Regions from separate parts of the Lysinibacillus sp. F12 genome, predicted to be linked through region 2. Evidence: predicted binding sites of a transcription regulator. Region 2 holds the regulator's gene; each other region holds the start of a gene.

Region 1 (2,210 bases), on a different contig from region 2:
GACTAAATATAATTCATTTTTCGCCGCATTACGTGACTGTGCAGGCGTTAATTTCCCAGACAGAATCGTACTACCCTTTTTGTTTTTCTTACCATTTCGTGCATCCTCACGGGCTTTACGAGCCGCCTCACGCACTTGCTGCGCACGAATCGCTTTACGCACAAGAGACGCTGACAATTCAGCATTTTCCTCTAGCACATATAAAATTTGCTCAGACACCACACTATCTACCGCTGAACGAGCCTCACTCGTACCAAGCTTGCCCTTTGTTTGTCCTTCAAATTGTAATAAGTGCTCTGGAATACGAACAGATACGATAGCCGCTAAGCCCTCTCGAATATCCGTTCCTTCTAAGTTTTTGTCCTTGTCCTTTAATAAGCCAATTTTTCTTGCGTATTCATTAAAGACACGCGTCAAGGCTGCTTTTGCACCGGTTTCATGTGTACCGCCATCTCGTGTACGTACATTATTGACAAACGATAAAATCGTTTCAGAATAACCATCATTATATTGGAAGGCAAACTCTACTTCAATATCGTCTTGAATACCCTCAACATATTTCACAGGATGAAGAACATCCTTCTCTTCATTCAAATACGCAACGAAAGCTTCAATGCCGTTCTCATAAAAGAACACATCATTTTTGCCTTCCTCGCGCTCATCGATTAATTCAATTTTTAAGCCCTTTAATAAAAAAGCCGACTCACGTAAACGTTCTGCTAAAGTATCATAATTAAATTTTGTGACAGAGAAGATTGTTTCATCAGGTAGGAAATGAACAAGCGTTCCTGTTTGTTTTGTTTGACCAATTTCTTCAAGTGTTGTCACTGGATGTCCACCATGCTCGAAGCGCTGGCGATATTTTTTCCCATCACGATGGATGGTTACTTCTAAAAAAGTTGATAGCGCATTCACAACAGAAGAACCTACACCGTGCAAACCGCCACTTGTTTTATAACCACCTTGTCCAAACTTACCACCTGCGTGTAGGACGGTAAAAATAATTTCAGGAGTAGGTTTACCCATCTTATGCATACCAGTTGGCATTCCACGGCCGAAATCGCGTACGCTAATACTCTGGTCTTTGTGAATCTTGACAATAATATGAGATCCAAAGCCAGCCAATGCTTCATCCACCGCATTATCTACGATTTCATACACAAGGTGATGAAGTCCACGGCCATCTGTCGAACCGATATACATGCCTGGTCGTTTGCGCACCGCTTCTAATCCTTCTAATACTTGTATAGCGTCATCATTATAGACGCTAGGTGACTGTTTATTCGTCAACAAAATTCCCCTCCAAAAAACAAACACATGTTCTATTTATGTTCTCATCCTAATAATAATAGCATTTCCTGTCAATAGTTAGCGACAGGTCCAATTAAATTTTTAAAAATTGCTCACAGTTTTAATAAACATTTCAATAGTAAACATCTTCAACAGTTGCTTAAAATTGGAATTTAAGCAAGACAGACAACCACTAGTATCCGTAAACACCTGACGCATCGTAGCTTATTTAGTTGCAAAATAGTGTTTCTGCGTCATTCCATGTAAATGAATAAAGTTAGACTTCTATTCTACCAAAGGAATGAACGATTGACAAAATTGCCATTTTGCCTAAATTTTAAGAAAGACTTTTTTCGTGCCTTCATCAATCATGTCTAAAAGCCTATCTCCAACTTACATTTAGTTTCTTTTGTATTGAATTCAAGACTCCTTAGGAATTCTCCTTCATAACATTGTAGATTAGCAAGAAAAAGTGTAAAATACTTGTTACAAACTATTAGTACCAAGTGATGGACTATGAATGAAAGGAGTCCAACTATGATCAATGGACTTATTATTTTATGTGCTTATCTAATCGGCTCTATACCTTCAGGGCTATGGATAGGTAAAATTTTTTATAATACCGATATCCGAGAACACGGAAGCGGTAATCTAGGAGCAACGAATACATTTCGAACATTAGGAAAAAAGGCCGGTATTGTTGTGACTGTGATGGATGTTCTAAAAGGGACTGCCGCTGTCTTACTAGCTGCACTTCCCATATTCTCAGACAGTTCTATTCATCCCTTAATCCTAGGTCTTGTTGCAGTGATTGGTCATATGTTTCCGATTTTCGCCAATTTCCGTGGTGGAAAAGCCGTTGCCACATCTGCAGGTGTTTTATTAGGCTACTCATGGCCATTGTTTGTCTTGCTCCTAAT
Region 2 (2,210 bases):
CGCTGTTGACTTTATTTTTAGCTGCTATCATTGGTATGATAGTCGGAATAGTTGTCTTATTAAAGCGTAAACAGGGAAGAAAAACACCTATTCCCTTTGGCCCATCAATTGCATTAGCCGCTAATATTGTTTATTTCTATGGAGATTCGTTCATCAAGTGGTACTTAGGTTTTTGGTAAGTATTTAATCTTCAATTTTGTGGAGGGGAATCAAGTGAAGCCGATTATTGGAATTACAGCTTTTGTAGAAGATGATTTATCAGCTCATTTAAATGCTGCTTACAGCAAAAGTATTATTGAGGCGGGCGGTATCCCCCTCATTATTCCGTTAGGGGTTGAGGAAGATGCTGCACAAATTTTAGCCCTTACGGATGGCTTATTGCTATCGGGAGGCTATGATGTACATCCTTTTTTATTTGGAGTGGACCCTTCACCAAAGTTAGGTAAAATTCATCCAGCTAGAGATGCCGTAGAATTAGCATTAATTGAGGCTGCATTTTTACGAAAAATGCCTATTTTCGGTATTTGTCGGGGTATCCAAATATTAAATGTTGCATTAGGCGGGACGTTATATCAGGACATTGATAGTGACCATTATAGTACAAAGCTTATTAAACATATGCAACAGGCCGGTAGATCAGTAGCAACGCATTATGTACAAATTATTGCGGAGAATTTATTAGCCACTATTCTGGAACAAGAGAAAATTGCCGTCAATTCTTTTCATCATCAATCAGTGAATGTACTAGCGGAGAATTTAAAAGTTGCAGCGAAATCAAGTGATGGCATTATTGAAGCAGTGGTACATGAGGAATTACCATTCTGCTTGGCTGTCCAGTGGCACCCAGAGGAATTAGCTATAGCAGGAGATCCGCATGCACAAAAGCTATTTGCAGCGTTTATTGAAGCGAGCATAAAATTTAAAAAAGAGGCTTAAAAGGCCGTTGTCAAAAGAATCCAATAGTTTATGGATTCTTTTTTTGCGTAAAAAAGAGGATTTATGCTCAGTGAAGGAACACAATCCTCAAACCCTCATTTAATTAATGTACACGGCGATACAGACCAACAACTTGTCCCAAAATGGATACTTGATCGACGATAATCGGTTCCATTGATGAATTTTCAGGCTGTAAACGGAAATGGTTTTTTTCCTTAAAGAATCGTTTTACAGTAGCTTCATCTTCAGCTGTCATGGCTACAACAATGTCTCCATTATTAGCCGTTGATTTTTGCTTCACAATCACTAAATCACCATCTAAAATTCCTGCTTCAATCATCGATTCACCCATAATTTCTAGCATGAATAACTGATCCTCACTCGTGCCATATGTATCAGGCAGTGGGAAATACTCTTCAATATTTTCGATAGCTGTAATAGGAGAACCTGCTGTAACCTTCCCTACAAGTGGTACATGGATGACGTGTTGCTTTTGGATGGATTCTTCAGGTTCAAGAATTTCAATAGCACGTGGTTTTGTTGGATCTCGACGAATAAAACCCTTTTGTTCTAATCGAGCCAAATGACCATGAACAGTTGAACTTGAAGCAAGTCCAACAGCTTCCCCGATTTCACGGACTGATGGCGGATACCCTTTAGCTCGTACCTCGTCTTTAATGAACGCTAAAATGTCCTCTTGTCTTTTCGATACTTTTTTCATGATTGCTCACCTCTTTTTTCTAATATCATTCTTCTTATTTGATAGTATAACAGAATGCGAACACGTATGCAAACATAGGTTCGAAAAGTGTTTGACAAAAACGTTTGTTCGCTTTATTATGAGAACATATATTCCGAACAAACATTCTAGAAAAGAGGTTATAATGATGAAATGGTTAAAGAAAAATACACATATCACTATATTATTAGGTGCTTGTTTACTCTTCGCAAGTTACCTTTACATCACTGATCCGGGGGATGTTAATTACGCTGAAATTCAAATTGAACATGGGGATAGCTTGTGGTCGTTAGCCGAACAATACCGTGGTAAAATGAGTAAAGAAGATTGGATTAAACTTGTCAAATCAGAAAATGAGTTAGCAGATATTAAAATCGTGGCGGGTAAATCTCTAGTCATTCCAGTTTTGAGTGATCAAGCCAGTCCCATCAAAACCATTGAAATTGCGAGAAACGAACAATGAAAAATAATCAAATGACGGCTGTTGTCTATTGCCGGGTAAGTACTGAAAAAGAAACGCAAAGCTCCTCGTTAG
Region 3 (2,210 bases), 510 kb from region 2:
AATTCGGTGAATAGGTTGGTAGAAAAATGCAAGGAAACCCATAATCAAAAGCCACAACTATTGGTAGCTTATGTTGATTACCAAAAAAACGTTTAGCAGATTGCTTGGCAGCTTCATAGGTGGAGCCTAATGATATACAGGATTTTCTTAGTACATGCATCGGTTTCCGAGTAACAATTAGCTCATTATGTTTGTCAATAACATGAGTAAAAATTTTAGCGTCATGCTGAATAGGTTGTAGCAAGTAAGTGTTAAAGGAAATTAAATAGCCATTAACAAATTTGGTAGTCATAGTGAAAGTGCCTCCCTTTTCTATTGATAATCGTAGTGTAGTACATAATATGAATTTCAAAAAATATACAAAATAATGGAACAAGGCTTATAAATGAATGAAATGCTTAGAGAGTTTGCTTTAAACTTCACGAGTTTAGTAGCTAATTCAAGTTATTTTCAAATCGTAAGCATTGCTTTTTAATTTCAATTTTCATATAATTTAGAAAAGGATCGGGGTGAGATCGTTGGATAAATATTATTCGTACACAGATTTTCTAAAAGCCGTTGGTCATTCAAAAAAAGTTGATGAGGCAGAGAGATTATTAAACGAGATTTATTTAGATTTATTTTTAAATCGTATCCAGCGTATGCATCGACAAGAGCAGCTCATAGTTCTGATAGATAGAGCGCTCGATGATAAAGATGAAAACGCATTTTATCAATACGCAACCGAACTAAACTCCTTGCATCAAACAGAAGATGAATCATACTAATTATTCCGCTCTCCGCGTCTATGGAGAGCGGGATTTTTGTTTTTGGAAATGATAGAGTGGGTGGGATCCAATACACTCAATTTATGAAAAGTGTTGCACTAAAAATGAGAAATGAGAAACGAGAAATTGCGACTACCATTCTATAATTGACTAATGAATAGATAAAGCTTGAAAACCTGTTGAAACGGCTATGATGAAAGTAGAAGGTTGATGGGCCATCTTCCATTTTAGGGATAGAAAAAAATTTTACAAACATTCGTTCGTTAAATGTTCGATATTTTAATATTGCTATGCTAAAATATATGTACAAATTGGAAAGAAAGGACGGGGACAGGTGTGCAAACTTTTGATTTACAAGCGCCATATCAGCCTAATGGGGACCAGCCACAGGCAATTGCGGAATTAGTGGAGGGTGTGAAGGCAGGCAAGCGTCATCAAACGTTATTAGGTGCTACAGGAACTGGAAAAACGTTTACGATTTCTAATGTCATCCAGCAGGTTAAAAAACCGACACTCATTATGGCACACAATAAAACATTGGCGGGCCAATTATATAGTGAGTTCAAAGAGTTCTTTCCAAATAACGCTGTAGAATATTTTGTTAGTTACTATGATTACTACCAACCAGAAGCCTATGTACCGCAGACAGATACTTATATAGAAAAGGATTCTAGCATTAACGATGAAATTGATAAGCTGCGCCACTCTGCAACTTCGGCATTATTTGAGCGTGATGATGTCATTATTATTGCATCTGTATCCTGTATTTACGGTCTTGGTTCTCCAGAAGAATATCGTGAAATGGTTGTATCGATTCGTACAGGTATGGAAATTGAACGTAATCAGTTACTGCGCAAACTTGTAGATGTTCAATATGAGCGCAATGATGTTAGTTTTACACGTGGAACGTTTCGGGTACGAGGAGATGTAGTTGAAATTTTCCCAGCCTCACGTGATGAACATTGTATTCGTGTCGAATTTTTTGGGGATGAAATTGATCGTATCCGTGAAGTAGATGCTTTAACTGGAGAAATATTATCAGATCGAGAGCATGTTGCTATTTTTCCAGCATCCCACTTCGTTACACGAGAAGAAAAAATGCGAAAAGCAATTGAAAATATCGAAAAAGAATTAGAAGATCGTTTGGCATTATTGCGTGCCGAGGATAAATTGTTGGAGGCTCAACGTCTAGAGCAACGAACGCGTTATGATTTAGAAATGATGCGTGAAATGGGCTTTTGTTCGGGGATTGAGAACTATTCCCGTCACTTAACTTTACGTGAAGCAGGTGCTACTCCTTATACTTTGCTTGATTATTTCCCTGAGGACTTTTTACTTGTAGTAGATGAAAGTCACGTAACTCTCCCACAGGTACGAGGGATGTATAACGGTGACCAAGCACGTAAAGGGGTACTGGTAGAACATGGTTTCCGCTTACCATCT

Evidence for each region. Region 2 encodes LexA, which represses DNA repair genes until DNA is damaged. Its sites were predicted from a motif close to CGAACATATGTTCG; they were not measured.
Region 1: the regulator LexA is predicted to act here: its motif matches at 1,311-1,324, upstream of parE (DNA topoisomerase IV subunit B).
Region 3: the regulator LexA is predicted to act here: its motif matches at 1,017-1,030, upstream of uvrB (excinuclease ABC subunit UvrB).

The regions. Positions count from the first base shown of each region.
Region 1 covers NZ_JBYMLP010000002.1:279,859-282,068, forward strand. The annotation lists gene parE (DNA topoisomerase IV subunit B) at 1-1,290, opposite strand, end outside; gene plsY (glycerol-3-phosphate 1-O-acyltransferase PlsY) at 1,828-2,210, shown strand, end outside.
Region 2 covers NZ_JBYMLP010000001.1:856,344-858,553, reverse strand. The annotation lists gene AC3CH7_RS04445 (prepilin peptidase) at 1-179, shown strand, start outside; gene AC3CH7_RS04440 (gamma-glutamyl-gamma-aminobutyrate hydrolase family protein) at 214-936, shown strand; gene lexA (transcriptional repressor LexA) at 1,040-1,657, opposite strand; gene yneA (cell division suppressor protein YneA) at 1,824-2,138, shown strand; gene AC3CH7_RS04425 (YneB family resolvase-like protein) at 2,135-2,210, shown strand, end outside.
Region 3 covers NZ_JBYMLP010000001.1:1,367,850-1,370,059, reverse strand. The annotation lists gene AC3CH7_RS06820 (competence protein ComK) at 1-292, opposite strand, end outside; gene AC3CH7_RS06815 (IDEAL domain-containing protein) at 519-767, shown strand; gene uvrB (excinuclease ABC subunit UvrB) at 1,104-2,210, shown strand, end outside.